Asticcacaulis excentricus CB 48: one gene and its partner. The protein of the gene in region 1 binds, or shares a complex with, the protein of each later gene. Links are inferred from orthologs where the notes say so. Each region holds a gene or a part of one and is shown on either strand. Other genes may lie near its edges.

What was found.
Region 2: the proteins of ASTEX_RS06980 (region 1) and xseA are in contact, whole or in part, in a cryo-EM structure (PDB 8TXR), measured with the Escherichia coli proteins. The link is inferred for Asticcacaulis excentricus CB 48 from one-to-one orthologs.

What each region holds. Positions count from the first base shown.
Region 1 is NC_014816.1:1,512,748-1,528,603, reverse strand. Bases 8,401-11,397 are described here. They hold ASTEX_RS06980 (exodeoxyribonuclease VII small subunit), read left to right. Parts: upstream 8,401-9,777; coding sequence 9,778-10,017; downstream 10,018-11,397. Other genes in these bases: dxs (1-deoxy-D-xylulose-5-phosphate synthase), read left to right, coding at 11,234-11,397; ASTEX_RS06975 (polyprenyl synthetase family protein), read left to right, coding at 10,022-10,930; ASTEX_RS06985 (histidine phosphatase family protein), read left to right, coding at 9,116-9,718; ASTEX_RS06990 (SAM-dependent methyltransferase), read left to right, coding at 8,401-8,966. In the rest of the region: ASTEX_RS07025 (GH35 family beta-galactosidase), read left to right, coding at 1-415; ASTEX_RS07020 (glycoside hydrolase family 31 protein), read left to right, coding at 553-3,426; ASTEX_RS07015 (DUF1365 domain-containing protein), read right to left, coding at 3,551-4,393; ASTEX_RS07010 (NAD(P)/FAD-dependent oxidoreductase), read right to left, coding at 4,390-5,769; ASTEX_RS07005 (sigma-70 family RNA polymerase sigma factor), read left to right, coding at 5,937-6,575; ASTEX_RS07000 (ChrR family anti-sigma-E factor), read left to right, coding at 6,572-7,225; ASTEX_RS06995 (DUF2177 family protein), read left to right, coding at 7,253-7,678; more of ASTEX_RS06990, read left to right, coding at 7,734-8,400; more of dxs, read left to right, coding at 11,398-13,156; ASTEX_RS06965 (RcnB family protein), read right to left, coding at 13,777-14,205; ASTEX_RS06960 (AbgT family transporter), read left to right, coding at 14,473-15,856. UniProt on the Escherichia coli protein: Bidirectionally degrades single-stranded DNA into large acid-insoluble oligonucleotides, which are then degraded further into small acid-soluble oligonucleotides.
Region 2 is NC_014817.1:1,285,131-1,300,914, reverse strand. Bases 5,431-8,355 are described here. They hold xseA (exodeoxyribonuclease VII large subunit), read left to right. Parts: upstream 5,431-6,033; coding sequence 6,034-7,677; downstream 7,678-8,355. Other genes in these bases: ASTEX_RS17410 (alpha/beta hydrolase), read right to left, coding at 7,688-8,355; ASTEX_RS17420 (PAS domain-containing protein), read right to left, coding at 5,431-5,908. In the rest of the region: ASTEX_RS17440 (TonB-dependent receptor plug domain-containing protein), read left to right, coding at 1-1,812; purD (phosphoribosylamine--glycine ligase), read right to left, coding at 1,853-3,118; ASTEX_RS17430 (DUF2200 domain-containing protein), read left to right, coding at 3,227-3,580; ASTEX_RS17425 (glycoside hydrolase family 27 protein), read left to right, coding at 3,655-5,001; more of ASTEX_RS17420, read right to left, coding at 4,988-5,430; more of ASTEX_RS17410, read right to left, coding at 8,356-8,791; ASTEX_RS17405 (DUF2093 domain-containing protein), read left to right, coding at 8,918-9,136; ASTEX_RS17400 (M23 family metallopeptidase), read left to right, coding at 9,112-10,008; ASTEX_RS17395 (response regulator), read left to right, coding at 10,243-10,740; flagella assembly cyclic-di-GMP phosphodiesterase TipF, read left to right, coding at 10,861-12,138; ASTEX_RS17385 (DUF5694 domain-containing protein), read left to right, coding at 13,232-14,299; ASTEX_RS17380 (TIGR01459 family HAD-type hydrolase), read left to right, coding at 14,401-15,273; ASTEX_RS17375 (response regulator), read left to right, coding at 15,364-15,784. UniProt on the Escherichia coli protein: Bidirectionally degrades single-stranded DNA into large acid-insoluble oligonucleotides, which are then degraded further into small acid-soluble oligonucleotides.

The DNA of each region.
Region 1 (15,856 bases):
TGAAAACCCCGTCTGGGGCGTCGCTGAGGCCGATGACCGCAAACCGCAATCCATCGACCTTGGCGGCAAGTGGAAGCTCGACGTGCTCTATGGTGAGTGGCAGTTCGGCCTGACCGAATGGACGTGGTTGGGCAAGATCGACCCGGTGCCGGGGCGTGAAAAGCCCAATGGTGGCGTGGTCGTGGCACAGTTGTCGGAAGATGAGTTTCTGATCACCGGAGTCCACGCCCGGCTGAATTTCGGGCTGGGCCCCAAAAACAAAGGCAAGAACCTGATCTTCCGTTCGGTCGAACAGGGGCACTTTGAAAACGGCCAGTGGGTGGTCGATTTCGTGTGGAATGGCGACCAGACAGACTACGGCCTGAACCTGACCGGCCAGCCGGCTGTTCTTAAGGTCAAGCTGGCAACCTATTGATAATCAACCCTCTTTCTGTTCGCGCAGAGAGAGGGCCGGGGTGAGGGGACGCTTAGTTTGTCCTGCGTGCCCCCCTCATCCGGCGCTTATGCGCCACCTTCTCCCTCAAGGGAGAAGAGATATTCGGGAGAAGACAGATGAAACCCTATATCTACGCCTCGACGCTGGCCGTCGCCCTGATGGCCTCCACGGCGCTGGCCGGGACCTACAGCCGCACCGATACCGGCATTGTGGTCAAGCCGGACACCGGCACGGCGAAAGAAATCCGCCTCAATGTCATCACGGACTCGATCATTCAGGTGGTCGGCGTCGATGACCCGGCGCGCGCGCAACTTCCGTCACTGATGGCTGTCGCCAAGCCGGAAGGCAAGTTCACGGTGGCCGAAGGCAAGGGTAGCGTGACCGTTAAAGCCGCTGCCGCCTCGGCACAGGTCGATCTCAGCACCGGACGCATCACCTTCTTCAACGCCAAGGGTCAGCCGGTCCTGAAAGAGGTCAAGAGCGCCATCACGCCCGTGACCGTCGAGGGTAAATCCTATGTGGCCACCACGGCTCAGTTCAACCCCGGCACGACCGAGGCCTTTTACGGTCTGGGGCAGCACCAGAACGCCCAGATGAACCTCAACGGCGAAGACATTGAGCTGCGCCAGCACAATATGGATATCGGCATCCCCTTCGTTGTGTCGGACAAGAATTACGGCGTGCTGTGGGACAACAATTCGGTCACGCGCTTTGGAAATCCGGTTCGCTTCGGTCTGGCCAGCCGCGATCTGAAACTGACGGCGCTGGATGGCTCAAAAGGCCTGACTGCCAAATACTATGTCGATGACAAGCTGATTCTGACGCGTGTTGAGCCCGACATCCGATATCAGTTCCTGAGCGATGTCGATAAGTACTGGCCGACCGATCCGGCGCTGAGCAAGGCCGCGACGACGGGCAAAAAAGTCAAGGTCGTCTGGGAAGGCTCGGCCACCTCAGACACGCCGGGCGTGCACAAGATGCGCCTGTTTGCCTCTGACTATGTGACGATGAAGGTCGATGGCAAGACGATCTTCGACCACGGTATTTGGCGTATGGGCTGGAACGCCTGGTACAACAATTTCGAGCAGACCTTCGTCAAAAACAAGCCAGTCAAGTTCCAAGTCGAGTGGCTGCCGTCGGGCGGTCTCATCTCTTTGCACCATTCCAATCCGGAACCGGCAGCCGACAAGCACTCGCTGCGCTTCACCTCTGAGGCAGGCACAGGCCTGACCTATTATTTCATCTCCGCCGACAGCCTCGACGGCGTCATTTCCGGCTATCACACCGTGACGGGTAAGCCGCCGATGATGCCAAAGTGGGCCTATGGCTTCTGGCAGTCACGCCAGCGTTATGAGACGCAGGACCAGCTTCTGGGGGTGCTCAAGACCTATCGCGACAATAAGTGGCCGATCGACAATATCGTTCAGGACTGGTTCTACTGGCCCGAAGACCAGTGGGGCAGCCACAAGTTCGACCCCGTTCGCTTCCCAGATCCGCAAAAGCTGGTCGATGAGGTGCACAAGCAGAACGCCCGCATCATGATCTCGATCTGGGGCAAGTTCTATCCCAATACCGACAACTATAAGGAGCTGGACGCCAAAGGCTATATGTGGCGCCGCAATGTCGAACTGGGTGCCAAGGACTGGGTGGGGCCGGGCTATCTCAACAGCCACTATTCGCCCTACAATCAGGAAGCGCGCGACATCTACTACCGCCAGATGAAGGAAGGTCTGGCCAAGTACGGCTTCGACGCCTGGTGGATGGACAATACCGAGCCGGACGTACGTTCGAACACCAGCCCAGAGGAGTTTGCCGAGTTGATCACCCCGACCCAGATGGGGCCGGGCGCACTGGTTCACAACGCCTATTCGACCATGAGCTCTCAGGCCGTCTATGAGGGGCTTAAGGCCGATCAGCCGGACAAGCGTCAATTCATCCTGACCCGTTCGGGCTTTGCGGGAGTGCAACGCAATGCCGCCGCCCTTTGGTCGGGTGATGTCGTCGGCACTTGGGACAATCTGTACGATCAGATTTCGGCAGGCGTGCAGACCGGCTTCTCCGGCGTGCCTAACTGGACGCACGATATTGGCGGCTATGCACAGGAAACGCGCTTTCAGGGCAAGGATGTCGGCGCGCTGCAGGAAAATCGCGCCGCCGGCGGTACGGGTACGGCTGAGGACCTGAAGGAATGGCGTGAGCTGAACCAGCGCTGGTGGCAATTTGGGGCCTTTTCGCCGCTCTTCCGCTCGCACGGCGAAGGCGTGAAGCGCGAAATCCACGAAATCTCGCCGCCGGGTTCGCCCATGCGTGCCAATATGGTGTGGTTCCTTGAGCTGCGTTACCGGCTGATGCCGTACATCTATTCGGCGGCGGCGGACGCCCATTACGAGTCGGCGCCGATCATGCGCGGCTTTGCGCTGGACTTCCCGACGGATGCCAGGGGTAAGGACGTCAAGGACGCCTATATGTTTGGTAAGTCGATCCTGGTCGCGCCGGTTACGAAGTATCAGGCGACCTCACGCAGCGTCTATTTCCCGGCGGGTGCAAATTGGTACAACGCTTATACAGGGGAGACAGTAAAGGGCGGTCAGACGCAGACCGTTGCGGCCCCGCTAGATCAGTTGCCGCTTTTCGTCAAGGCAGGGTCAATCTTGCCCATGGGCCCGGTCATGCAGTATGTCGATGAAAAGCCTGATGCCGCGCTGACCATTAATGTCTATACGGGTGCCGATGGCCGCTACAGCCTCTATGAGGACGATGGTGTGTCGAATGGCTATGAGAAGGGCAAGTTCACCCGCATCCCGTTCAGCTATAGTGACAAAACCGGTGAACTGACCATCGGGGCCCGCACCGGCCAGTACGATAAGATGGTCGCGGTGCGCACCTTTAAGGTGCGTTTCTTGAAGGCGGGCGACAAGACGACCGACTTCGACGCCCCGGCCATCAACGTCGCCTATTCCGGCAATGCGGTGAAGGTGAAGCGGCCGTAAGTGCGCGTGTCTTACCCCTCCCTGCTTCTGGTGGGGAGGGGATTAATAAGCGAAGCGCAGATGTTGGTTTCGCTGGTTTCAACGATCAGAGAATTTGTTGAAACTCTCGCAATGCGGCCTTCCTTTACCGCGCTTCGCGCGGTACCATCTCTCCCGACAAACCGGGGTCGTAGGACGGGGGGAGAGGCTGTCCCACACTGAAGACATCCGGGGCCTGTTTGGGGCCGGGGCGGTATTTGACCCCCTTCAGCCAGAGTTTCAAGGCTTCCCAGTGTATGCCCCATACGACCTTGAGAGTCATGAGCGGCATGGTAAGGAAGTATCTCATCAACACGCGGTCGCTCAGCGCCTCGCGTTGGGCAGTGAAGCTAGCAACCAGCATTTTTTCGCGGCCTTCTGGGCGCACTTGCTCCAGCAGGATGCGCAGGCCGAAGCGCGCCTCCGGTGGCGTCAGGTCAAAGCTGTAGGCCATGTCCATATCCATGAACGGCGATACGTGCAGCCGTTTGTCAGCCGCCTGATGAAGCCGCCCCTTGTCCTTTACCGGCAGGACGTAGCAATGACGGTCGCCGAAGGTATTGTTCACCTGATAGACCACTGCGCGCAGGTCGCCGTCGGGCTTTTCAACGAAATAGAGGCTGATCGGGTTGAAAACGAAACCCATAACGCGCGGCATGGCCAAGAGGAACAGCCTATCGCCCGGCTCATAAAGCCCCTGTGGCGTCAGAAAGGCAATGATCCGCTCCCGCAGTGGCGTGGCGGTGTCGCCCCTGATCGGCCCGTGGTCGCGCTCATAAAAGCCCAGCAGGTTGAAACGGTTGAGTCCCAGCGTCTTTAAGGGTTTGAGGCTTTGGTCGAGGTGGTCGAGATCGAACAGGATCTGAAACACTGAATATTCCAGATGGTGCACCTTGGGCGCAAAGCGGTGGTGCATGACGGGGCCGGCATAGAGGGCCGGGCGCATCATTCCGCCGCCTCCAGTAGGGTGCGGCTCGGTTGCCAGAAGATGCGTGAGCGGCTCCAGTCAAAGGCCCATGGGCGCGAAACGCCACTGATAGCCTCAGCAACGGCGAGACCCGATTGGAGGCCGTCCTCGTGGAAGCCCGCACCAAAATAGGCCCCGCAGAACCACGTGCGGTTGACACCCTGTAAGGCTCCCAACTGCGTCTGGGCGGCGATGGCGGCCTGATCGAAAAGGGGGTGGTCGAACATCATTCGCTTGATCACCTTGTTTTCGGCAATCGGCGTGACGGGGTTGAGCGTCACAAACACGTCCTGACCGGGCAGGTTTTGCAACAGGTTCATCCAGTAGGTCACGCACAGCATACGCCCCGCCGTCATCTCGTCCTTGCGGCCGATATAGTTCCAGCTTGCCCAGGCGTGGCGGCGGCGCGGCATCAGGCTGGCGTCGATGTGCATCACCACTTCGTTGTCGGTGTAGCGGAAGGCCGACAGCACCTCACGTTCCTGCGGCGTGGCATTGTCACCCAATATACGCAGGGTGTCGTGGGCGTGGGTGGCGAACACCACCTCGTCGAAGTGATGCCTCTCGCCTTGCGTATCGGTCAGGGTCACACCTTCGGCTTGGCGTTCGGCCCGCAATATGGCGCAACTGGTGCGGATGCGGTGTCTGAACGGTTCAATCAGGCGCTTTACATAGGCCTGAGAGCCGCCGGTGACCGTGCGCCACTGGATGCGTTCGGCCAGATTGAGCTTTAGCAGACCATGATTTTCAAAGAAGTTCATAAAGGCGCGGAAGGGATAGTCCATCACCTCGGCGGCCGATGTGGACCAGATGGCGGCGGCCTGCGGCACCAGATGGTCCTCGATAAAGGCCCGCGAATAACGCCGGCTGATCAGATACGCGCCCAAAGTCAGGGTCTCATCCTGACGCGCCTTGTAATCGAGGGGGGCGGTCTTGTAGAAGCGGACCAGATCCCACATCAGGCGCAGGAAACGCGGGCGCGCCACATTGCCCCACTGCGCCAGAAGCCCGGCTAAGGACACAGAAGCGTATTCCAGACGCCCCTTGTCGATGGAGACGCCGAACGACATGTCAGAAGACTGATGCGGCGCGCCGATATAGTCGAGCAGGGCCGTCAGATTGGGGTAGCAGGGCGTATTAAAGACGATAAAGCCCATATCGACCCACAGAGGGGCTTCGGCGCTGCCGATATTGACGCTGTGGCTGTGGCCGCCGGGTCGGTCTTCTTTTTCAAACACCGTGATGTCATTGTGTGGGTGGAGGTGCCAGGCGGCTGATAAGCCGGAAATCCCTGTGCCCACAATGGCGATACGGGGGCGGCGGGAAATGTCCGGGGTGGCGCGGCTGGCGTCGTACATTCTTGTGTCCTTATATATGCTGCAACGCTTACGCCGGGAGTCGAGCGCTGGATCATCCTATCTGATTTTCCGGAAATACTATTCTGATTCATCCAAACCTGTGGCCGCGGCGTAAAAGCCTCATGACAACAGCCAAGTCCACATCGACTCTTTACGGGCGGCCTCAAATGTCCTTTGACCGCGACGATTTAATCGGGTCTTCTGCGCGTATGATCGTCGCAGAGACTGGCCTGAGCCGGGGAGGGCGTCCCGTGGGTGTGCCCGAAGCCCTGATTTTACGCATCGCCGAAGGGCGTGACCGCGCGGCCTATGCGCAATTGTTCAGTCAGTATGCACCCAAACTCAAGGCCTTCATGATGGGGCGCGGTCTGACCGCCATCGAAGCCGAAGATTTGGCGCAGGATGCCCTGCTGAATGTGTGGCGCAAGGCGTCCTACTTTGACCCTTCCAAGGCATCAGCGACGACGTGGATCTATTCTATCGCGCGGAACCTGCATATCGACGGCGTGCGCAAGCAAAAGCGGGCGCAGACCCTGCCGGAAGACCTGTGGGCCCCGGAGCCGGAACAGGCTCCGGATACGCACCTGATCGGGGTGCAGGACGCCAAAACCATCGGTGTCCTGATGCAGACCCTGTCGCCGGAACAGCGTGAAGTGGTGCGTTTGTCGTTTTTTGAGGACCTGTCGCATGGAGACATCGCTCAGGCTCTTTCTATCCCTCTGGGGACTGTGAAATCACGCCTTCGGCTAGCGTTGTTGCGGCTGCGGGCGGCTTTTGAAACGCGAACTGAAAGTAAAAGCGTATGACGTCCATCAGCCATCACCTCGATGAGGTTATCCTGCTCGACTACCACCGCGGTCGTCTGAATGCTGGTCAAACCCTTCTGGTCGAAACGCATCTGGAAATGTGCCCACATTGCCGCATGTCGCTGCGCCTGTTTGACGCCATCGGCGCGTCTATGCTGGACGAGGTTTTGCCCGTCGATATGTCGGATGACGCGCTTGAGCTCGCGTTGGCGCGTATCGAGCGCCCCGAAGAAGCGCCTGAGCCGCGCGTTGCGCCCGAACTGCCCGCCTATCTTAAGGGAATTGAGTTGCCTGAGTCTGTGCGAGCAGCGGCCTTTAAGCCCCGCTACTGGGGCGCGCCCGGCGTTTGGATGGCGCATCTTGACGCCCCAAAAGATGGGCGCGGCCTGACCTATCTGATGTACGTCAAGGGCGGCATGCAAATGCCGGTTCACGACCATCAGGGGCTGGAGATGACTTTGGTTCTAAGCGGCTGTTTCAGCGACGATCGCGGGGCTTATCATCCAGGCGATTGCGTGTCGTGTGACGAAGGCGATCACCATTCGCCCCTGATCGCGTCGGACGATTGCCTGTGCCTGATCGCGGCGAACGCGCCCATCGCGCCGAAGACGCTTTTGGGTAAACTGTTGCAGCCTTTCGCGCGTATCTGATCCGACCCACATTTCCAAAGGTGAGGCATGAAGATGTTTCTGAGCGCGCTCGTCCTGACCCTGATCGCGTTTGCGGTCATTGACACCGTATGGCTGACTCTCACCGCCGGTCCTCTGTATAAGCCATTGATGGGCGGTCTGATGGCTACGCGTATCAACATACCGGCTGCCGTAGCGTTTTACTTGCTATATGGTCTTGGTGTGACGTGGTTCCTGACCTATCCGGCCTTGTCCGGACAGTTGCCGGTTCATGGTTTGGCCGCTGGATGGTCACTGACTGTCAGTGCGGCACTGTTGGGGCTGATGGCCTATGGCACCTATAATCTCACAGCGATGGCGGTGATCCGCGACTGGTCCTTCAAGCTGGTGGTGATCGACATGATCTGGGGCGCCGCGCTGACCACGGCCGCATCGCATCTGGTCGTGTTCACCGGGCGGCTCGTCAAGATATAGATTTTTTGCAGCGCGCGTTTTCTTTATAATAAAAAACTCAGACGGAGGCGGCCCTATGTCCAGCACCTCGACAACCCTCGGACCCCATTTTGCCACAACGAACGCTGATCTGCATGTGGTACCGAAGCCGCTGCGGCGGCCGTTGAAGACGCTGCGACATAACTGGCATCGCGGCAATCTCGACATCATTCTGCCCAATGGCACGCCATTTGAAATCCGCGGGCGTGAGCCCGGCCCGCACGGCGTGCTAAAGGTCAATGATTTCCGCTTCCTGCGTCGCGTGCTGTCGGCGGGTGATGTCGGTTTTGCCGACGGTTACGTAGCTGGTGAGTGGGACACGCCCGACCTGCCGGACCTGCTCGAAGTGTTCACGCTGAACATCGACCGGCTGACGCGCTTTTTTATCGGTAACCCCTTTATGCAGATGATGAGTCGCCTTCTGCACAGCTTCAACCGCAACACCAAGGAAGGGGCGCGGCGCAATATCTTTGCCCATTACGATCTGGGCAACGCTTTCTATGGCGAGTGGCTGGACGCCACCATGACCTATTCGTCAGCCCTGTTCAAAGGCACTGACGACCTTGAGCGGGCGCAAACGGCTAAGTACGCGGCGCTCGCGCGACTGGTTGATCTTAAGCCGGGGCAGAACGTGCTCGAGATCGGCTGCGGCTGGGGAGGCTTTGCCGAATACGCCGCCCGGATGGGCGCCAGGGCTACCTGCCTGACCATTTCGCCATCTCAGCACGACTATGCGGTCGCGCGCATGCAGCGGCTGGGGCTGTCCGATCAGGTCGAAATCAAGCTGCTCGACTACCGCGATGTGACGGGCGAATACGACGCCATTGTCTCTATCGAAATGTTTGAGGCGGTCGGGATGGAGTACTGGGACACCTATTTCCGCAAGGTGTCAGACTGCCTGAAGCCGGGCGGTAAAGCGGCGCTGCAAATCATCACCATCCGTGACGAGCTGTTCGAAGATTACCGTCAGCGCCCGGATTTCATTCAGCGCTATATCTTCCCTGGCGGTATGCTTCCGTCGCCGTGCAAGCTGCGAAGCCATAGTTCCAGGGCCGGTCTGTCGGTTCTGTCGGAGCAGTCGTTCGGCCACGACTATGCCCGCACGCTGAATATGTGGGCGCGGCGCTTCGATGCGGCCTGGGGCGAGGGGCGCATCATCGGTTTTGATGAAGCATTCCGCCAAATGTGGCTGTTTTATCTCGCCTATTGCGAAGCGGGCTTCCGCACTGAGCGTACCGACGTGGTGCATTTCGCGCTTCAGAAAGCTTGAACTACCCGGCATCTTGCCGGTCCGGCGCGTCCCATACCGCCTGTGCAGGACGCATTTAAGCACTTGTCTCCCCCCATTGGGCGGGCTACCAAACCTCTCACTAAAACGGAGCGGGAATCGTTTTCGATTCCTGTCAGAGAGGCAGCGGTTTGGCCAAGAGCGGCACAGCGCAGAAGCAAGACGGGGCGATTACCCTCGTGCGGCACGGCGAACCGGCCCTTTCGCGGCGCGTCAAGCTGACGGCGGCCGGTTATCGCGACTGGTGGGGGCGATATACGCTGGCCGGGCTTCTGGAAGGGCAAATTCCGCCGCCACAACTGGTCAAATGGGCACAAGAGGCAGGCTATGTCTACTCCTCGACCCTGCAACGCTCCATTGAAACGGCTCGCGCGGTTTGCAAGGACAAGCCTTTTGAGTCGCTTGATCTATTTATCGAAGCGCCCTTGCCGCCGCCGAATTTTCCGAACTTCCTGACTTTTTCGCCTAAATACTGGGGCGGGATTTCCCGTTTCTGGTGGTGGGCCTTCAATCACCATGCGGGCGAGGAAACGCGCAAACAGGCCGAGGCCCGCGCCGCGGCGGCCGCGCGCCTGCTGCACGACAAGGCGCAGACGGGTGACGACGTCTTGCTTCTGGCCCACGGCTATTTCAACTGGATGATTTCGCTCGAATTGGGAAAATTAGGCTATAGCCAAACGTGCGAGCAGGGGTTTAAGTACTGGGGCTGCCGTCGCTATGAGCGACGCGCCTGAGTGGCCCTGGCTGAACGCCACCCTCCTCCTTACCCTAATTGCGTAACGAAAGGCCAATGATGACCGTACCCGCCGAAACTTTGTCTTTTGAGGACGCGCTGGCCCAGCTTGAGCGCATCGTGGCGGAGCTTGAGTCTGGTCAGGCCCCGCTGGAAAAGTCTCTGGAACTTTATAAACGCGGTGCTGCGCTGAAGGCCTTGTGCGAGGAGCGCCTTGAGGCCGCCCGCCTTCAGGTCGAAAAGATCACCTTGTCCAAGACCGGTCAGGTCGAAGGCACGGCTCCGGCGGAGTTCAACTGAGGTGATGCCGGTCGCCGCCAATTCCGACCTGCCGCCGCTGCATGAACGGATGCAGGAGACCGCCGATCTGGTGACCATGGCGCTCGATGAGCTTTTGCCGCGCGCCGAGGGGTTTGAGTCGCGGCTGACCGAGGCTATGCGCTATGCGGCTTTAGGGCCGGGCAAGCGGCTTCGACCGTTTTTTGCGCTGGAAACCGGGCGTCTGTTCGATGCGGATTCTCAGGCAGTGCTGAGGGCGGCGTGCGCGCTGGAATGTATCCACGCTTATTCGCTGGTGCACGACGACCTGCCGTGCATGGACGACGACGATATCCGCCGTGGGCAACTTACCGTGCATCGCGCCTATGATGAGGCGACGGCGGTGCTGGCCGGGGATGCGCTTCAGACAGTGGCGTTTGAGATTCTGGCTTCCGAAGATACCCATGAAGACCCGCGGGTGCGGGTGGAGCTGATCTCGCGGCTGGCTCTGGCTTCGGGGGCGCAGGGCATGGCCGGCGGTCAGATGATCGACCTGATCGGCGTGTCTGATGATCTGGGCGGTGTGGCGCGAATGCAGCGTATGAAGACCGGCGCCCTGATTGTCCATGCGTTCGAGATTCCGATCATTATTGCCGATGCTCCAGAGAAAGAGGCCAATTCCCTGATCCATTTTGCGCAGGATCTGGGTCTGGCCTATCAGATTGCCGACGATCTTCTGGACGTCGAAGGCGATCCGGACCTGCTGGGCAAGGCTGCGGGTGGCAAGGACGCGGCCAAGGGCAAGACCAATTTCGTCACGCTTTTGGGACTGGATGAGGCGAAGGCGCGGGTGCGGCTCCTGTCAGAACAGTGTAAGGCACGGCTGGAGGTTTTCGGGACTGATGCGGACATTCTGCGCGATAGCGTTGATTTTGTGCTTAAGCGGCAGAGCTAAGTGTGAGTTTCTCCCCTGAGATCTGCGCAGAGTAACGGAAAGCCGTCGCTACTGGACAAAACCTTGCCGCAGTTTTATGTCGGTTATGCTAGTATCGTGAATATGAAGTTCGCTTCATTCGGATATCGACAACTGTGCGAACTTCATATTCAAAACGATACTGGCTACAATAAGTAGCTAGTATCCCGTAGAATCTGAAATCCGCCAGAGGGCGATATCAGGCCAATGCGAATTTCAGATTCAGGACACTAGAGACGAACAAAACCATTGCCGGTTCTGATCCGGCCTGTGAGTGCACCGCTTATGCCACAACCCGAAACGCCGGTCCTGGACACGCTGACGGTCCCGGAAGCGATCCGCCATCTGTCCGCCGCTGAGCTGAAGACGCTGGCCGACGAGGTGCGCGCCGAAACCATTGATGTGGTGTCGAAGACGGGGGGGCATCTGGGCTCGGCGCTGGGCGTGGTCGAGCTGACCGTAGCGCTGCACCATGTATTTGAAACGCCCAGCGATATTCTGATTTGGGATGTCGGTCATCAGTGCTATCCGCACAAGATTCTGACCGGACGGCGCGAGCGTATCCGATCCTTACGCCAAGGCGGCGGCCTTAGCGGCTTCACCAAACGCTCGGAAAGCCCCTATGATCCGTTTGGCGCGGCACATGCGGCCACCTCGATTTCGGCTGCATTGGGTTTTTGCGCGGCGCGTGACCATAAGGGCGAGACGAATAAGGTCGTGGCTGTCATTGGCGATGGTTCGATGTCGGCCGGCATGGCCTATGAGGCGATGAACAATGCCGCAGAAACTACCAGGAATCTGACGGTTATTCTAAACGATAACGATATGTCGATCGCGCCTCCGGTCGGCGGAATGAGCGCCTATCTGGCCAATCTGGTCTCCGGCGGCGCCTATCAAGCCGTGCGCCGCTTTGGCAAGAGCGTTGCCGAACGCCTGCCGCGTGCGCTGTTTGAGATGGTGCGCAAAGGCGAGGAGTTTTCGCGCACCTACGTGACCGGTGGCACCTTCTTTGAGGAACTTGGTTTTTATTATGTCGGGCCCATCGACGGGCACGATATGGACAACCTTTTGTCGGTCTTTAAGCGCGTGCGCGACATCACCGACCGCCCGGTGCTGGTGCACGTGGTCACGCAAAAGGGCAAGGGTTATGCCCCCGCTGAAGCCGCCTCTGACAAGTATCACGGCGTCGCGAAATTCGACGTCATCACCGGTGAGCAGGCGAAGCCGAAGGCGAATGCCCCTAGCTATACTGAAGTCTTTGCCGCCGAGCTGATTAAGCAGGCGCAGATCGACCCGAAGGTGGTGGCCATCACCGCCGCCATGCCGTCGGGCACGGGACTTGACCGTTTTGCTGAGGTGTTTCCGACGCGTTGCTATGACGTCGGTATCGCCGAACAGCATGCCGTGACCTTTGCGGCCGGTCTGGCGGCGGACGGCATGAAGCCGTTTTGCGCGCTCTATTCGACCTTCCTGCAACGCGGGTACGATCAGGTGGCGCACGATGTGGCGCTTCAGGACCTGCCAGTGCGCTTTGCCATCGACCGCGCGGGTCTGGTCGGGGCCGATGGGGCGACGCACGCTGGGACGTTCGATATCGGCTATCTGGGGACGCTGCCTGGTATGATGATAATGGCGGCCGCGGATGAGGCGGAACTGGCGCGCATGATTGCCACGGCCACCGCCTACGATGACGGGCCCTCGGCGTTCAGATACCCGCGCGGTGAAGGCGTGGGTGTCGAAATCCCGGCCGTACCGGAAACCCTGGCTATCGGGCGCGGGCGTATCGTGCGCGAAGGGTCAAAGGTGGCCATCCTGTCGCTAGGGGCACGCTTGCCGGAGGCTTTGAAAGCCGCCGACCTGCTGGGTGCGCGCGGGCTTTCGACCACGGTGGCTGATGCGCGGTTCGCCAAGCCGCTGGATAAGGAGCTGATCCTTCAACTGGCGCGCCACCACGAATGCTTGATTACGGTCGAAGAGGGCGCTATGGGCGGCTTCGGGGCCTTTGTGCTGCACTATCTGGCGGGTGAGGGCGCGCTGGATAACGGTCTAAAAATCCGCACCCTGACCCTGCCGGACCGCTTCCAGGATCACGATAAGCCGGAAAAGATGTACGCTGATGCTGGCCTTGATGCGCAGGGAATTGCGGCTTCCGCCATGAAGGCGCTGGGGTTCAGCGAGGCCGACATCGCCAAGTCAGCGGTGCTTTAACCCTGCTGGGCTGTCAGGGCCGTTTCCGGCTCTTTAGAAACAATCTTGAACAAGGCGACCCCCGCTCCAGTGGGTCTAAGGCGGTGTTGTTCCCAGTTTTGCAAGGTCTTAACTCTGACGTGCATTAGACGCGCAAATTCGCTTTGCGACGGACCGAGTTGTTTCCTCGTTGCCGTGGCATCGGGCGGCGCGAGGGTTCGTCCCGTCCGGCGGTGATTTCTGCTGCCTCCCCGAGGCTTTGTATCAGATCGGAAAAGCAGTGGCTCGTACACCATAGCGCCTTCACCAATTGTGCCAGAGTGGCGACTTTACTGTCCGTCAGAAATCCTTCTTCGATTTGGGATAGACAACCAGCGTCAGAGTTTTCTGGTCGGGTCTGATCTGATCCAGTAATAAGTGGCGCCCACGCCGCCGCCGCCCTTGATCAGGTCGCCCCAGTCGGGGTGAGTCGCGAGACGCCTTTGCAGATGCCTGTACTCATCATGCGAAAGCAGTTAGGTGAGCTGACAGGTGAAAGCAGATGTCCCAAGAAATTCCATCGAACGGCGTTGTGCACCAATGGCGGATATGGACGAGATAAAAACGGCGCCCCATTTGAGCGCCGTTTCTCATTCAAGGCCTTAATTGCTGAGCACAATCGCGGCGATCAGGCCAGTGGCTACCGCCGCCAGCACGTAGCGGTCATCGACCTGCCGCCATTCATAACCGCGCGGCGGGGCATAGAGGTGGCGGTGACGGCGATAATCTATGGCATAGCCCCGGTCCCAGTCACGATAGGCCACGTAGCCGCCGCGACGCCATTCGGAGCGTTCGCGCCATCCATATTGGCGACCGCGATCATAGCTGCGGTACGAGTCGTAGCGTCCGCGCCGGTCGTCGTAACGGTCATAGCGTTCGTATCTGTCATCGCGATCATCGCGATCATACCGCTCGTGTCGGTCGTGGCGATCATAACGCCCGTGGTCACGCGGTTGTGCCGCCGCTACATCAGCCAAAAGCAGGGAGCCAGCCACCATAGCCAGCAAGGACGTAGTCATTATGCGTTTCATAACGGTCTCCTGTCGTGCCCCATCCCTTTGATTACAGACTAATCCCGCCTGCCTGAACCGAGCATGAACGGATATATGGCGTAGGCATTCAGTCGCCTCTTCCCTGAGATAAAGAAGTGATTGAGCGTGGACCGATGCCTGATAAGCAGATCGTCCCTTATCTCCTTTATCTTTTTTGTGAATTGCCATCGATTGCACGCATTGGTTCCGGTTTACAGACGCAAAACCTTCGCTAACCTGAGGTTTTAAAGTAAAACGGAGCGCAGGGTGACCGAGCCGCAATCGCAAGACGCCATACGGCGTTCCAAAGGCTTTCTGGGGCTGGTCGAAAGGGCCGGAAATCTGCTGCCGGACCCAGTGATGATCTTTGTTTGGCTCATCCTTGGGCTGATGGTGCTTTCGACCATCGGCGCGCATTTTAGCTGGTCGGCCTCCATTCCCTATAACGGCGACGAAGCCCCGCACTGGGCGACGCTGGACAATGGCGTGGTCACCTATACGGCGACCAGCCTGTTTACCGCTGAAAACATCGGGCGGTTACTGGTCGATATGCCCAAAACCCTTACCGGCTTTGCACCGTTAGGCGTCGTGGTCGTAGTCATGTACGGGGCCGCCGTGGCCGAACGCTCAGGACTGTTTTCAGCGCTGATCCGCTCATCCCTGCGCAATGCGCCGCGTGCCATCCTGACCCCTTGCGTGATCATTACCGGCATGGTGTCGCACCATGCGTCGGATGCGGCTTATGTCGTGTTTATCCCTCTGGCCGGGCTGATCTACGCCTCGGTCGGGCGGCACCCGCTCGTGGGGATTGCTGCTGCCTTTGCCGCTGTGTCGGGCGGCTATGCTGGCAACATCACGCCAGGACAGATCGACGTGCTGCTGTTCGGCTTCACACAGGAGGCTGCTCGCATTATTGATCCGGCCTGGACGATGAATCCGCTCGGCAACTGGTGGTTCATCCTCGCCATTGTCTGTCTGTTCACCCCGGTGGCGTGGTTTATCACCGATAAGGTGGTCGAGCCGCGTCTGGGCAGATGGGGCGGTTCACCGGATACCGAACTTCAGGCCGAACTGGCCAAATCTGAAATCACACCCGCTGAGAAAAAAGGTCTGAAACGCGCCGGGATCGTTGCGGTGTTGGTGGTGGCCGGGTTCGCGGCTCTGGCCCTGTGGCCCGGCTATACCCCGCTGATCAACGAAGACGCGACGGGTCCGGCGCAGCTTCAGCCCTTCTATGCCGCCCTAATTGCCGGCTTCTTTCTGCTTTTTATCGCCACCGCCATCGCCTTTGGCACCGCGGCCGGGACCATCACATCTGACAACGACGTGGTGAAGATGATGGGCGAAGGGATACGCTCGCTGGCGCCCTATTTAGTGTTTGCCTTTTTCGCTGCGCACTTTGTGGCCATGTTTAACTGGTCAAGGCTGGGGCCGATCACCGCCATCAATGGCGCGGAAATCCTCAAAGCATGGGATTTACCCGCCCCGCTGTTGCTGGTTAGCGTGCTGCTGTTCTCGTCGATACTCGACCTGTTTATCGGCTCGGCCTCGGCCAAGTGGTCGGCGCTGGCCCCCGTGGTGGTGCCGATGTTCATGCTGGTCGGTATTTCGCCTGAAATGACCACAGCCGCCTACCGCATGGGCGACAGCT
Region 2 (15,784 bases), on another replicon or contig:
GCGGCAGCGGCGGGCAATGTGCTGATCGACGGTCAGCGCCCGACCAGCAAGAGCGACAACCTAACCGACACCCTCAACCGCATCCCAGCTGGCACAGTGGAACGCATCGACCTGATCATCGGTGGGGCCGAAGGGATCGACATGCAGGGTCAGACTCAGGTGGTCAATATCATCCGCAAGGCGTCGGCAAAGCCGACCCTGACCGTCATCGCCAATGCCCGTTTCCTGAGCAATGGCTGGGTCAAGCCGACGGGCCGCATCACCTATAGTCGCAATGCCGGGGACAAGACGCTGGAATTGTCGGCCACCGTTTTTTCCAATTTCGACGATGAAGCCAGCAATGGCGACAAGGCCATCTACCCTACCGACGGCAGCGCGGTACGCCGCACCAAAATCCTCAGCGAGGCCGGCGGCAAGGGGATTGAGTTGAACGGCATCGCCTCGCATCCCCTGTGGGGCGGCAAGCTGACCGTCAATGGCAAGTGGGTACCTAACACATACATAGGCAATTACCGCTACATCACCGACACGACCGCCGTCGAAAACCTCGATTACAAGGAGGATATGCACGAAGCCGGCTTCCAGTATAACCGGCCTGTGGGCAAATCTTTCACACTGAAACTCAACGGCTTATCGAAATATTCGCACGAAGAGGTCGATGACCTCTATATTAATCCATCGGAGGAGACGCGCTTCCTCGACGACTCGGTGGAGAAAGAAAACATCATCTCCGGGCAACTGATCTGGACGCGCAGCGAGCGGCTGACCTATGAGGTCGGGCTGGAAAAGGCCTATAATTCGCGCGACAGCAACACCGGGCTGACGGTCAATGATACGGTGGTCGATCTGCCCGCCTCTCGCGTCAAGGTCGAGGAAGACCGCACCGAAGCCTCATTTCTGGCCACCTGGCGCGCCACTCCGGCGCTCAGCGTTGAAACGGGTCTGAAATACGAATGGTCCACCCTGTCGCAAACCAGCGAACGCCCGGACGAAAAGCGCTTTGGCTATGCCAAGCCCAAGGTGCAGGTGACGTGGTCGCCCAATGGGCCATGGCAATATCTACTGCGCATTGAGCGCGTGCTGGGTCAGCTCGATTTCGACGATTTCGTCTCTTCGATCGACCTGATGGACTCCACCGTCAATGCCGGCAATGTCAGCCTTGAGCCCGACAAGCGATGGGAGACGGAGCTGAACGCCAGCTACCGCTTCTGGGACAAGGGCGCGCTGGTGCTGAAATTCATCCATAAGGACGTGTCGGACGTCATCGACCGCGTGCCTATTGTCGCCGCCGACGGCAGCGTGTTTGACGCCAAAGGGAATATTGGCGACGGAACGGCCGAAGAGATCGGGGCCACCTTCACCCTGCCGATGGACCGCCTGCGCATCCCCGGCGGCATGCTGAAATTCAACGGCAGCGTCTTCCTCTCGGAAGTGACCGATCCGGTGACGAAGGAAAAGCGCCGCCTATCGCGCCAGACCGAAACCGACTGGCTGCTGGAGTTTTCGCAGGACCTGCCGGTGCGTCGCACTCAATGGGGCTTTTCGGTTTGGAACGGCTATGACGAAAAGGTCTATCGCGCCTCGGAAATCTCTTATGCGCGCGGGAGCGCGAAGCTGAACCTGTTTGCCGAATATAAGCTGAACCCGAAGACCTTGTGGCGCCTTGAACTGAACAACCTGCCGGGCCGCGTGCACGACTATGACCGCGTGCGCTATGACGGCGACCGCGCCACGGGCACGGTGCGGGCGCTGGAGCTGACACGCAACCGCTCAAAGCCGTGGCTGTTTATCCGCGTGCGTATGGAGTTGTAGGCCCTGATCGCCGACGCACGCATCGGCCAAAGACCGCTGTTCAGAGTGCGCGCCAGCCGATGTCGGAGCGATAGAACCCCATCGGCCAGTCGATTTTGGCAATCGCGTCATAGGCAGCGTCACGCGCTTCCTGAATCGTCGCCCCGCGCGCGCAGATATTGAGCACGCGCCCACCGGCGGCCGCCAGACGCCCGTCGTCCAGCCGCTTGGTCCCGGCATGGAAAACGCTGACGTTCGGGCCAAAATCTTGCTCAGACCCGCGAATGATCGAGCCGCCGAGGGGGCTGTCCGGATAGCCATTGGCGGCATAGACGACGCAAACGGCGGCATCTTCGTACCATTCCGGCGCTGGCATGTCCTTCAGTCGGCCCGTGGCGGCGGCCAGCAGATAGGGCACCAGATCGCTCTTAAGGCGCAGCATCAGCACCTGACACTCAGGGTCGCCGAAGCGGGCATTATATTCGACCAGACGCGGGCGGTCATTTTCGATCATCAGACCCGCATAGAGGACGCCTGTATAGGCGTTCCCCTCGGCCTTCATGCCCGCCATAGTGGGGGCCAGAATCTCACGCTCGGTGATGTCCAGAATATCCTGTGTCACTACCGGCGCGGGGCTGTAGGTGCCCATGCCGCCCGTATTGGGCCCGGCATCGCCGTCAAAGGCGCGCTTATGGTCCTGCGCATAGCCGAACAGGAGCGCCGTTTCGCCATCGGCAATGGCGAAGACCGAGGCCTCTTCGCCCGCCATAAACTCTTCGATGACCACGGTTTGCGACGCCGCACCGTAACGCCCGCCGAACATGGCCTCAAGCTCGGCATAGGCGTCGGGTAGGTCGGGCGAAATGGCCACGCCCTTGCCGGCCGCCAGACCGTCGGCCTTGATGATGTAGGGCGCACTCTGGGTTTTCAGATAGGCCTTGGCGGCATCAAGGTCAGTGAAGGTCTCATAGGCTGCGGTGGGGATAGTGTGGCGCTGGCAGAAGTCCTTGGTGAAGGCCTTCGACGATTCGAGTTGCGCGGCCTTTTGCGTCGGGCCAAAACAGGGAATGCCGACGCCTTTCAGGGCATCGGCAATGCCCTCGGCCAGCGCCGCCTCCGGACCCACCACGACCAGATCGGCCTGCATTTCAACCGCCAGCGCCGTCAGGCCGGCCACATCGGTGACCTTGAGGTCGTGCACCTCGCCCAGCGCCGCCATGCCGGGATTGCCCGGCGCAATGGCCAGACGCGCCACGCGCGGCGATTGCCGGATTTTCCACGCAAGGGCGTGTTCACGGCCGCCCGAACCGATCAGCAGGATATTCATGGGGGTGACTTCCGACAGGACGGCCCCCGGGTCAAGCGGAAAATCAGCGTTTGCGATCAAGCTTTACTCGGTGCAGGATCGGTGCAGGCCTTAGAAGCGGAAACCCACATGACCCCGCATCGTATCTATGCAATGAGTGTCGCCAGCGTCTATGGACATTACGTGACGAAGGCGCAGAAAAAGGCCCGCACGCAGGCCGAGGTCGATGAGATCATCCGCTGGCTGACCGGCTACGATCAGCACCAGTTGGTGGCACATCTGGAAGCGGAAACCCACTTCGAGGCCTTTTTTGCACAGGCCCCGCTCCTACATGCGTCGCGCAGCCTAATCAAGGGGGTGATCTGTGGCGTGCGAATCGAAGAGATCAAAGACCCGCTGATGCGTGAAATCCGCTATCTGGACAAGCTGGTCGACGAACTGGCCAAGGGCAGGCCCATGGAAAAAATCCTGCGCAACGCCTGAGCCGTCGCATTTTCCCACTGGCATTCTGACCGCATCGCGCTAATAGTCAGACAAATGCAAAAGAGGAATCCGCCATGTCCATGCTGAACCGCCGCGCCCTGTTTGCCGCCCCGGCTCTGATCGGGGCCGCTACCGTCCCCGCCGTCGCGGCCACGCAGCCGAAGTCACCGACACTGCGTGCGCCGAAGCCGCCCATGGGCTGGAATAGCTGGAACAGCTTTGCCACGACGCTCACCGAAGCGCAGGCGTTGGAGACGGCCAAGATCATGGCCGATAAGCTCTTACCCTCAGGCTATGACGTCTTCACCGTGGATATTCAATGGTATGAGCCTAATGCCACCGGCTATGAGTACCGCCACGGAGCGGAGCTGGCCATGGATGGCTATGGCCGCCTGTTTCCTGCGCCGAACCGTTTCCCGTCGGCGGCCGATGGCGCCGGTTTCAAGCCGCTGGCCGACAAGGTGCACGCCATGGGCCTAAAGTTCGGCGTCCACCTGATGCGCGGCATTCCGCGTCTGGCCTATGAGAAGGACCTGCCGATTCTGGGCACTAAATACACGGCGCGCGACGTGGCCAACCCCAACTCCGTCTGCACCTGGAACACCGACATGTACGGCGTCGATATGTCGAAGCCAGGCGCTCAGGCCTATTACAACTCGGTGTTCAGGCTGTTTGCCGACTGGGGTGTGGATTTCGTCAAAATGGACGATATGAGCCGCCCCTATGACATCAATTGGCCTGAAATCGAGGGCGCGCAAGCTGCCATCGCCGCGTCGGGCCGCCCGATCGTGCTCAGCCTGTCGCCCGGCGAGACGGACCTCAAATGGGCGGTCCATGCGCAGAACCATGCCCAGATGTGGCGCATTTCCGACGACTTCTGGGATAGCTGGGACATGCTGAAGGCACAGTTTAAGCGGCTGGCCGACTGGAGCCCCTATCGCCGTCCGGGGGCGTGGCCCGATGCCGACATGCTGCCTCTGGGCCTGCTGGCGCTGGGGCAGCGCAAGACCAAGTTTACGCCGGATGAGCAGCAGACCCTGATGACCCTGTGGTCGATTGCGCGCTCGCCACTGATCATGGGCGGCGATCTGAGGGCGCTGGATGAAGCGACGCTGAAACTCCTTAACAATAAGGAGGTGATCGCCCTCAATCAGGATAGCGTGAACAACCTGCCCGTCTCGAACGACGGCGCGCAGGTGGTGTGGACGGCGGAAACCGCAGACGGAAAAGCGCGCTATCTGGCTATTTTCAATATCAGCGATCACCCGCAGGTGGTTAACCAGCCGCTGAAAGCCATCAATGCACCGCAAAAGGCGCGCGTGCACAATCTGTGGACCGGCGCCGTTTCGACGGCGGACGAAGAGATTTCGCTGGAGCTGCGCGGCCACGCCAGCGCCCTGTACAAGCTCACGCCGCTATAGATTTGCGTCCCGTAACGTCCTGAAGCACGCCGAACAGCGACAGGGGCTGCCCCGCCTCGTCGCATTCGACCGAGCCCTGACTGAAGACCGTGCGGATGTCACCATCGGCACGGATCAGTCGGGCTTCGAAGCTATACCCCTCACCGCGGTAGGCGGCGGCCTTCACGCAGTCGCTGACGCGCTGACGGTCATCGGGGTGATAGCACTCCAGTGCATTGGTCAGGTCGGGGTGAAAGATTTGCGGCGTCAGACCGTGGATGCGGTAGACGCCCTGCGACCATTCCACCGTCTGGTTTTCCAGATCGACGTGCCAGTAGCCGACCCCGGCCACCGCCTCCATCATCTCCAGCTTCTTCTGATTTTCGTTGCATCGACGCACAATGCTCTTCTGCATCTGGGCGTCCTTGCGCAGCGTCATCAGCGACGACACGGTAGCTGCCAACGTGGTCAGACGCGCCCGGTCGCGCGCGCTGAATTCGGCGCGCGGCTCGGTGTCGATGACGCACAGGGACCCCACAAGCACCTCACCGAAGCGGATAGGCGCCCCGGCATAGAAACGGATATGCGCTTCACCCAACACCATCGGATTATTGGCAAACCGAGGGTCCTTCGTGGCATCCAGCACCACCATCACCTCATCGCGACAGATGGTGTAGTCGCAAAAGGCCTGCTCGCGCGGGGTTTCACAAACCGACAGACCGACGCTCGACTTAAACCACTGGCGAATCGCGTCGATCAACGAGATCGCCGCCATTGGCGCATCGAACACATCAGCGGCCAGCCGGGTGACCTGATCAAATTCGGGTTCGGCCTCGCTGTCGAGGATCTCCAGAGTGCGTAAGGCGTTCAGGCGCTGGGCCTCCTGCCGCTGGACCTCGGAAACCGGTGCGTCTGTTTCGGTTATCATCAGGTGCCTTTCTCTTTTTTATCGCTCTAGTTTAGCACAGAATAAAGAAAACAACGTTATTTCCGCGTGTGCAACCGGTCATTTCGTCACGTGACAGTTTTACGCGTCAGAGGTAAACGGGTGACATGTCCGAAGACCTCCTCAGCCCCGTTGATTCGCAGTCTAACAGCCCGCCCTGGTCGGTATCCGAACTGGCTGGAGCGCTGAAACGCACGATTGAGAGCGCCTATGACCATGTGCGGCTGCGTGGCGAAATCTCCAAGGTCACGCGCCATACCTCGGGCCACGTCTATCTGACACTGAAGGACGACCGCGCCGCCATCGACGGCGTCATCTGGAAGGGCAATATCAGCCGCCTGAAAGCGCAACCGCAGGCCGGGCTTGAGGTCATCGTGACCGGTAAGCTGACCACCTTCCCCGCCTCGTCCAAGTATCAGATCGTGATTGAGAGCCTGGAGGCCGCGGGGATCGGGGCCCTGCTGGCGCAGCTTGAGCGCACCAAAGCAAAGCTGCACGGCGAAGGTCTGTTTGCAGCGGAACGCAAAAAGCGCCTGCCTTTTGCGCCGAAAACCATCGGCGTCATTACCTCACCGACCGGGGCGGTGATCCGCGACATCCTGCACCGTATCCGCGATCGTTGGCCCTGCCGCGTCATCGTCTGGCCCGTCATTGTGCAGGGTGACGCCGCCCCAGCGCAGATCATTCAGGCCCTGAATGGTTTTCAATCGGGGGCTGTCCCGCGCCCGGACGTGCTGATTGTAGCGCGCGGCGGCGGTTCGGTCGAAGATCTGTGGGCCTTCAACGACGAAGGGCTGGCGCGCGCCGTCGCCGCGTGCACCCTTCCCGTTATTTCCGCCGTCGGGCATGAAACCGACACTACCCTGATCGACTTTGTGTCGGATCGCCGTGCCCCCACCCCTACGGGGGCGGCGGAAATGGCGACGCCCGTCCTGAGCGAACTGCGCGGCTTTGTGCTCGATCTGGAGCGCCGCCGTCTGGGCAGCTTTGATCAGGCCCTGCGCAACCGGCGTGAGCGCGTGGCCCTGCTGGGGCGTGCCCTGCCCAAGCCACAGGACCTGATCGACGCCGCGCAACAAAGGCTCGACTACGCAGCGCACCGACTGGGTGGCGGATTATTGCGCAATCTCAATGCCCACGACACGGCCTTTGCCCGCACGGCGGCGCGTTTTTCACCCGCCCTGCTGGAGCGCCCACGTCACCTCAAGGCCGAGCGCGTGACGCAACTGTCCGAACGCGCCACGGCGGCCCTGACGCGCGGCGTGGAGCGGCAAAGGGTTGAATTTACACGCCTATCGGCGCGCCTGACCCCGGCCCTGACCCTGCGCCCGCTCGACCTGAAGCGCGAGGCCCTCAACCGCCTGAACCAGCGTTTCGATGCGGCCCTAAACCGTCGCCTCGACGACAGCGCACGCCGCGCCCGGCTGCCTGAGTTAGAGCAACGTCTGGCCGCCGCTTTGGCTCGCCTCTTGAGCCAGAAATCCGAGCGCCTGCACCGGTTGGATCAGTTGCGCCTGAGCCTCGACCCCGACCGGCCGCTGAACCTCGGATTCGCCCGAGTAAGTCGCGCCGATGGCCACCTCGTCACCTCTCCCGAAGGGGTAGGCGTGGGCGAAGCCCTGACCCTGACCTTCAAGGGCGACCGCACGCTGGACGTTGTGGCCAGCGACGGCACCTCAGCCCCCCCGACCAGACCCGCCACCAAGCCCAGACCGACCCCTCTCAAACCCGAACAGGGCAGTCTGTTTTAGGCCTCAAGATTCAGTCCGACGCGGGAAAGACGGCCTTCAGGGCGTCAAGCAGGGCCAGGTTCCACACAAAGAGATCGTGGCCCGCATACATACCTGTGAAATGGCAGGTGAGCCCGGCCACCTGTGCTTTCAGACAGGTTTTTTCAGCCCCGCTGTAAAACTGATCATAGCGCCCGGCACTGATGTAAAGTTTGACATCCTCCCTACCGGAAAAGGTGAAACTGCCGGGGCCGGCACTCATACCGGCAGACGCCCCTTGCGCAAACGCATCCGGATGCCTGAGCGCAAAAGATAAGGACCACGATCCGCCAGCGGAAAAGCCGTAGGTCAGGCGATCCGCCCGCCGCGTACTGACCCGATAACGCGCCTCGACGAGCGGCATGACGTCTTTCAGAACGAAGGCTTCATGATCGGCATAGGCCTGCGGATCGACCTTCGGCGAGGGTAGATATTCGCGGTTACGCTGATCAAACCCGCCGTTGGTGGCGGGGCCTTCGCCGCTCCAGATTCCCACCAGTACGACCGGGCGGATGACACCCTCGTCTATCAGCCGTTCCACGATCCGCGCAAAGTGACCGACCGAGCGGCCATCGGCCATATAGACCACGGGATAGCCTTGCGACGGCGCCGGGCGTTTCGGTCTGTATAGGGTCAGATTCCGCCGGGCTTTTAGATGGGCGCTGTCTATTTCCACCTCTTCGAGGCTTCCACTCAGTTTTGCCACAGCCTCAGGCTCCGCAGGTGCGTCAGGCCCGTGCCAGTAAAGCCGCGTGGTCTTATCGGCGGATGTCTGCAACCCAATGACCGATCGGTTCAGATCCGGAAACGCCAATGTCAGGCCCCATAGCCCCTCCCCTAAGGCTTGCATGTCGGGCTGAACCGTGCAGCACAACCGCACAGCTGGCGTAGCCGCGCGCGCGGCGACCCGCAGAAGGGTTCCATCTACCCAGAAGGTCAGGGAGGCGCTACCCAATCGGCGCGTCGCTTCGGCGGCTGTGAAATCAGGGGGGCTGACGGAATAGCCGAAGGTTTCTGACGGGGCCGACTGGGCCATAACCGAGGGCGAAGCCGCGTTCAGTCCTATCGCCATAATCACCCCGAACACATACCGCATAATACCCCTCCCCACCCCGGCGGTCACAACCTATCCGCAAATCAGCAACACGCGCAATCAGGCTTTTATGACGCGGACACGCTGCAGACGCTTGATCCCCTCACGCTAGCGGCTTATGTTCAAGACATGAATATGCATGCGAAGCCGCCCCTACCCGATGAGGCCATCCTCCATTACGGAGACGGTGAATACGCCGTTATGCGTCCCGGCAAGTTCGTGATCTGCGCCGTGTCGGGCAAGCAGATACCGCTGGAGGCCCTGCGCTACTGGAACCCCCGCACGCAGGAGGCCTATGCCGGGCCGGAAGAGGCCACTGCCCGATGGAAAGCTCTGAACGGACGCTAAAACGCCGGCATATTCTAGGAGGCGGGCTCGCGCTGGGCTTCGCCAGTAGCGTAACGCCCGGTCTTCTGAACGCCGATCCGCGACCCTATGGTTCGGTGTGGACGCGCACTCTGAAAAGCGGTCCCTACAATCTCACGGGCAAGTTTGTGCAGGGCGGCTTTGCCATCGGCCGCGCCGAACCGCGTCAGGAGATCATCCTGGATGGAACGGCACGCGGCCTGACCTCGGCGCACGGCGATTTCATCATCGGCTTCGACCGAGACGCGCCGTCCATGGCACGCCTGTCCATCGGATCGGGCCCGATCATGGATTTCGAAATCCTGCGCACCCCCTATGATACTCAGCGCATCGACGGCCTGCCCTCTGATCAGGTCATCCCCTCAGACCCGGCGCTTCTGGAACGCATTGCCAAAGAGCGCGAGCTCAAAAACACCGGCTTCGCCAGTCGCGAAGACGCCATCTGGTTCACCCATCCATATCAATGGCCCTTGCGCCGGTTCGTCAATTCCGGGCGCTTCGGCAATCAACGCATCCTGAATGGCGAACCGAAAAGCCCGCACTACGGCTTCGACATGGCGGCCCCCGAAGGCACGCCCGTCTACGCTCCCCAAACGGCGCGCGTGGCGCTGGCCGAACCCGACCTGCATTTCGAAGGCGGCTTGATTCTGCTCGACCACGGGCAAGGCCTTATCAGCATGTATCTGCACCTGTCCACCCTGACCGTAAAGGCGGGTGATTTCGTGACGATGGGGCAGATTATCGGTCAGGTGGGGCAGAAAGGCCGCGCGACGGGGCCGCATCTTTGCTGGCGGTTGAAATGGCGCGACCGCGCACTCGACCCGTCGTTGTGGATTGCGTCCAGCGCGCAATAAAAGGGTACATATTACCGTACATAAAATCGTTTATCGTATAATAATATTCTTGATTTTCAACTTACTTGCGACACTTCGCCGCTTTGAGCCCGTCGCCCATAAATCGGATGCTTATTTAGGCTTGATCTCACTGCGCCTTCATCGTAACAGCGCTACTCTTTGTCACAGGTTTGCAAAAACAACGCCGCCTTTACATAACAGCAGGGGCAGAGCGTTATCCGGACTTTGGGGGATATGGCAGATTACGGTGCCCTGAAAATTCTGCTGGTTGAAGACAATCAGCACATGCGTTCCATCGTTCTGGCCATCCTCAAGGGGTCGGGCATCCGGGACGTGCGCGAAGCGCGCGACGGTGCCGAGGCCTTCGACCTGCTGCGGCAGTTCCCAGCCGATATAGCGTTGGTCGATTTTAACATGTACCCCATCGACGGGGTCGAATTCACGCGGATGCTGCGTACGGCCAGCGACTCGATCAATCCCTACCTGCCCGTGGTGATGATCACCGGCCATTCCGAACGCTCACGCGTGGTCGAAGCACGCGACGCCGGGGTCAATGAGTTCGTGGCCAAGCCGCTCACCGCCCGCGCCCTCCTCAGCCGCCTCGACGCCGTGGTCATGCGCCCGCGCCCCTATATTCGCTGCGCAAACTATTTCGGCCCCGACCGTCGTCGCAAGGCCGATCAGCCTTACAATGGCCCCCTGCGCCGCGCCAGTGACGGGCTTCTCGCCTAGTCGCGCCCGGCTCGCTTAACGGGTTGTTCATAAATCTTAACGCGCGCTTGGCTTAGCCCGCAAATCGCCGCATAGTCGCCCCCGGCGCGATTCTGCGCGGCTGTTCGACAGGGACACCCGATGGGAAGACTGACCTCCATATTGCTGATGGGAACCTATCTGTTCCTATCCATGGGCGCGGCTATGGCCCTCTATGCGGGGGGATCGGACACCGGCGCGTGTATCGCGGCGGCACTGGCGACGATGGCCGTGTGTTTCGCCATCCACAACTTCGTCAATCAATACCTGTCTGAACGCCGCCTCTCCAAAGAGATTCATCTGGTACGCGACGCTCACCGACTGATGGTCGAGGCCATTGATGTCACTCAGAAAGACATGGTTGAGCTGGCTGATCAGATGCAGCACCAGCGCGTCGGCCGCACCGATGAGCTGACCACCGAGGTCAAGATGCTGGAAAACCTGGTGCTTAAGTTGGGCGAAAGCATTGAGGAACGCCTGTCTGATTGGAAGACCGGACCGGCGCAGGTCGCACCACCCGCCCCTTTGTCGCGTCAGGAACAGCAGGCCATGGCCCTGATTGAGACCGTGCGTCAAGCGCTGATCGAAAATCGGGTGGACCTCTATCTGCAACCGGTCGTTTCTCTGCCGCAGCGCAAGACCATCTATTACGAAAGCTTCTCGCGCCTGCGCGATGCCACAGGGCGCGTGCTGATGCCCGCCGAATATCTGTCTGTGGCCGAACCCGAAGGTCTGGTACCTTCCATCGACAACCTGCTGTTGTTCCGTTGCGTGCAGATCGTGCGCCGTCTGGCCAAGCAGGACCGCCGCATCGGCATCTTCTGCAACATCTCACTGACCTCGCTACGCGATGAAGTTTTCTTCCCGCAGTTCCTGGAATTTCTCAACGAAAACCGCGATTTGGCCGGCTCGGTGATCTTCGAGCTGGGGCAGGATGCTTATGCGGCGCGCGGCGCCATGGAAGCGCGCCACATGGCGCGGCTGGCCGATATGGGCTTCAAGTTCTCGCTGGACAAGATCACCTCGATCGACCTCGACCTGACCGACCTGCAACGTTCAGACGTGCGCTATGTGAAGATAGGGGCCAATGTGCTGCTCGATCAGCTGATGAATATCGACGGTAAGCCGGCTCTGCGATTCCTCAAAGACATCCACGCCGGCGACTACGCCAACCTGCTGGCGCGCTATGGCATCGACGTCATCGCCGAAAAGGTGGAGAACGAGCGTCAGGTGGTGGACATCCTCGAAATCGAAGTCGCCTACGCGCAAGGCCACTTGTTCGGCGAACCGCGCGCCATCAAGGAGCAGGTGCTGCTGGAAACCGCCCCGCCGGCGGGCTTCATCAAATCGACGCTGCCGCCGCAACGCCGCCGAGCTTAAGGTCGAAGTGATGCTGTTACAGGGCTAGACAAATGCAATGCCGTCCCGCATCGGCTCGCTATTCACTGTCCGATACGCACATGTCCGGCTGAGTTTGAGTTTGCAACCTATCGCAGGATCAAGCGCCGGGACGACATCGCCTACTTTAAAATCAATATGGCGTTTGACTATCATCAGTATGTGGATGGTTGTGGCCATAAATGGCTCTCCGCCTTATATTATCCGGGGCTGCATGGCCCCCTGCAAGGTGGCAGTCACGACCTACCAGACGGATATGAACCTCAATTGTGGGCGCAAAGCCATTATTGGCGCAGCCGCCCCGGAAGCAGCACGGGTTCCGTTCGGTCCGCAGCCCGTCATTTCAGATCCAAACACCGCCTGAACGGGCCTGATGATCTGTATTTCCTGATCTCCTAACGAGGGCGCAATCTGTGGGCCTATGATCGCGATAGCGCTATGGCCTTGCGTAACTTCATTGATTCCGAGATGCGATCCGCGCATCAGGATGGATATTCGCGCTTCCTGCGGCACGTTCCTTCCGTATTCAAACATCACAAAGCCCGCGAACCGCTTGTGAAAGCGCTCGATAAGAAGCTCTATTCAAAGGGAGGGGCGCAGTTTGAAAAGCGATCTTTGGGGTCTTTAACGTCGCTCGGCCCAGTACAATTCTAGTCAGCACGGCCAGATTATCTCGCCCCCCTGCTCTCCCCGGCTACTGGCGGCTTGAGGACGCCACCCGGCGCAGCGAGCTGAACGACTGGCTCAATCACCGCATCCGCCCGCTGCTTACGCAACGCGAGCTGCCGGTCAGAGAAGTGGTGATGCTGCGCTGGCGGCGGCTGGTCGAAGATGGCCGTAAGTAGCGTTCTACCTTCTCACACCTGGATCTGGTCATTGGCCCCCCTGTGCCACGGCCTGACCCTCGTCACCCGCGATACGCAGGACTGTGGAAAAGCCCGCGTACCGGTGTTTAATCCGTGGCTTCGCGACTGAGGCCTTTTTGCAAAGCCCCGCGAAGCCGGAACGTATAAAGTATAGACGCGGGCCGAACCTGTGGTAGGCTGTTACGGGTGACGAACCACAAGGGGACATCATGAAGAATTTCTGGGTACGTGCGGGTCTGGGGGTCGCTTTAGCTTTGTCGCTGGGGGTCCCCGCAACGGCGCAAACCCCAGCCTTTGATCCAACCACCTGGAAGCCTTTGGTCGCCGGGCCGAAGACCCAGGTTTTGGTGCTGGGCAGCATCCACCTTAGCAATCTCGAAAAATTTGATCCGGCCTCGATGAACGCGCTTCTCGACAAGCTGGCGGCCTATAAGCCGACGGTCATCACCATCGAAGCCCTCTCCGGCATGCAATGCGATCAGTTACGCCGCTATCCGACGATTTACCCCGGCGTTGCCGATCAGTATTGCCGCCCCACCGACGCGGCGCAAAAGGCCACGGGCCTTGATGTGCCCACCGCCTGTGCGCAGGCGGAGGCGATGCTGGCATCGTGGCCCGCCAACCCCACCCCTGCGGCGCGTCGCCGTCTGGCGGCGACGCTTCTGGCCGCCAATGAGCGGGCGTCGGCGCTGGTGCAGTGGCTGCGACTACCCGTCGCAGAACGGCGCGTCGGCGACGGCATCGACGCGGCCCTGCTTAAACTGCTGACCGACATTGCCGCGGCCCCTAATGAAAACTATCAGATCGCGGCGGTGCTGGCGGCGCGCAGCGGCCTTGAGCGCGTCTATGCCACCGACGATCACACCTCGGATGCGGTTCAAAGCGAAGATCCGGGCTTCGAAGCGGCCATCACCCGCATCTGGTCGAGCCCGAAGAACCCCACCCCGCCCGCGCCGGCCGCCGACGCCAATGCGGCGACCGGTATGTTGAACCTGTTCCGCTATTACAACAGCCCGCCGATGCAGATGTATGCCATCACATCCGACTTCGGAAAGGCGGCGGCGGACAAGACCCCGGAGTATTGGGGCCGTCAGTATGTCGGCTGGTGGGAGGTGCGTAACCTGCGCATGGTGGCCAATATCCGCGCCGCCTTTGTCAAGACACCGGGAGCGCGTGTGCTGAGCGTCGTTGGCGCGTCGCACAAGCCGTATTTCGACGCCTATCTGAACCAGATGCACGAGGTCGAACTGGTGGACGTGGCCAGCGTTCTGAAATAAGGCGTCGCGCTGGGGCGCCTGCCCTGTCCTTTCAGTGAAAAACCGGATTCCCCTTTCCCGGCGCTTGCTCTATGAAGGCCGCTCTCAACGAAAGGCCCGCCATGATCGCCCCGCACCTGCTGACCCATCTGTCCGACATCGCCGCTGAGTATGACGCGGTTTTTTGCGACATCTGGGGCGTCATCCATAATGGCAGGCGGCATTTTCCCGAAGCCTATGACGCGCTGCGCCGCTTTAAGGCCGAGCGCGGGCCAGTGGTGCTGATTTCCAACTCCCCGCGCCCGCAGGACGGGCTGAAGGCGCAACTGGCCGATCTGGGCGTCTATGAGGACGCTTTTTCGGCCATTGTGTCGTCGGGTGACGCCACGCGCACCTTCCTGAAAGACTATGCTCAGAAAGGGGCGGCCTGGGTCATCGGGCCGGAACGCGACGCGCCACTATATGAGGGCCTGGGCGTCGATCTGAGCGGCACGCCCGACACGGCTGCCTTCATCTCCTGCACCGGCCTGTTCGACGACGAAAACGACACGCTGGAGCAGTACCACCCCGACCTGAAAGCCGCCGCTCAGCGCGGCATTCCGATGATCTGCGCCAACCCCGACCGCATCGTGCAGCGGGGTGATCAGATCATCTACTGCGCCGGGACACTGGCCGACATCTATATGGCCTTTGGCGGCGACGTGATCATGGCGGGCAAACCCTACGCCCCCATCTACGACCTCTGCTATCGGGCCCTGAACGCGGTGGTCGGGCGTGAGGTGGATAAATCGCGCATTCTCGCCATCGGCGACGGCCTGCCCACCGATGTGCTGGGGGCCAATGGTCAGGGGCTCGACCTCGTCTTTATCGCGGCCGGCATCCACGCCCTTGAGGCAACCAACGCCGAGGGCCAACTGGACGCACAATTGCTGGTCAAGGTGCTGGAAAGCGAAAAGGCCTGCGCCCGTTACGTTTCCACCGCTCTGGCGTGGTAAATAACAACGTCAGGTCGCGTTCCCCAGTAATGTTTTGTCAACAGGTCGCATCCAAAATAAGGATGTCATAAACACTCCTGGGGTGGCGCCGTGTCGCGAACCGTCCTGATCATCGAAGACAGCGCCACTCAGGCGCGTATCATCGCCCGCATGTTCGCGCAGCAGGGCTGCGAAGTGGTCACGGCCAGTTCCTTGACCGAGGCCCGCGCGCAGCTCGATGTCGCGCGCTTCTACCTGATACTCGCCGACATTTTTCTGGGCGAAGACAATGTGTTGGACCACATGGCGGAATTGCGTGAGCGCGCCCCCGGCACCCCCATCGGCATCATGTCTGCCGGTCAGCGTAATGACCCGGTGATGATCCGCACCATGCTCAACAAGGCGCGCCGCGAACAGGCCGACTATCTGCTGCCCAAACCGTTCAGCTATGTCGATGTGAAGCAGATTTGCACTTCCATCGACAGCCGCGACCAGACCGACTTGTCGCAGCAACTGGCGGCGCTAAGGGCCT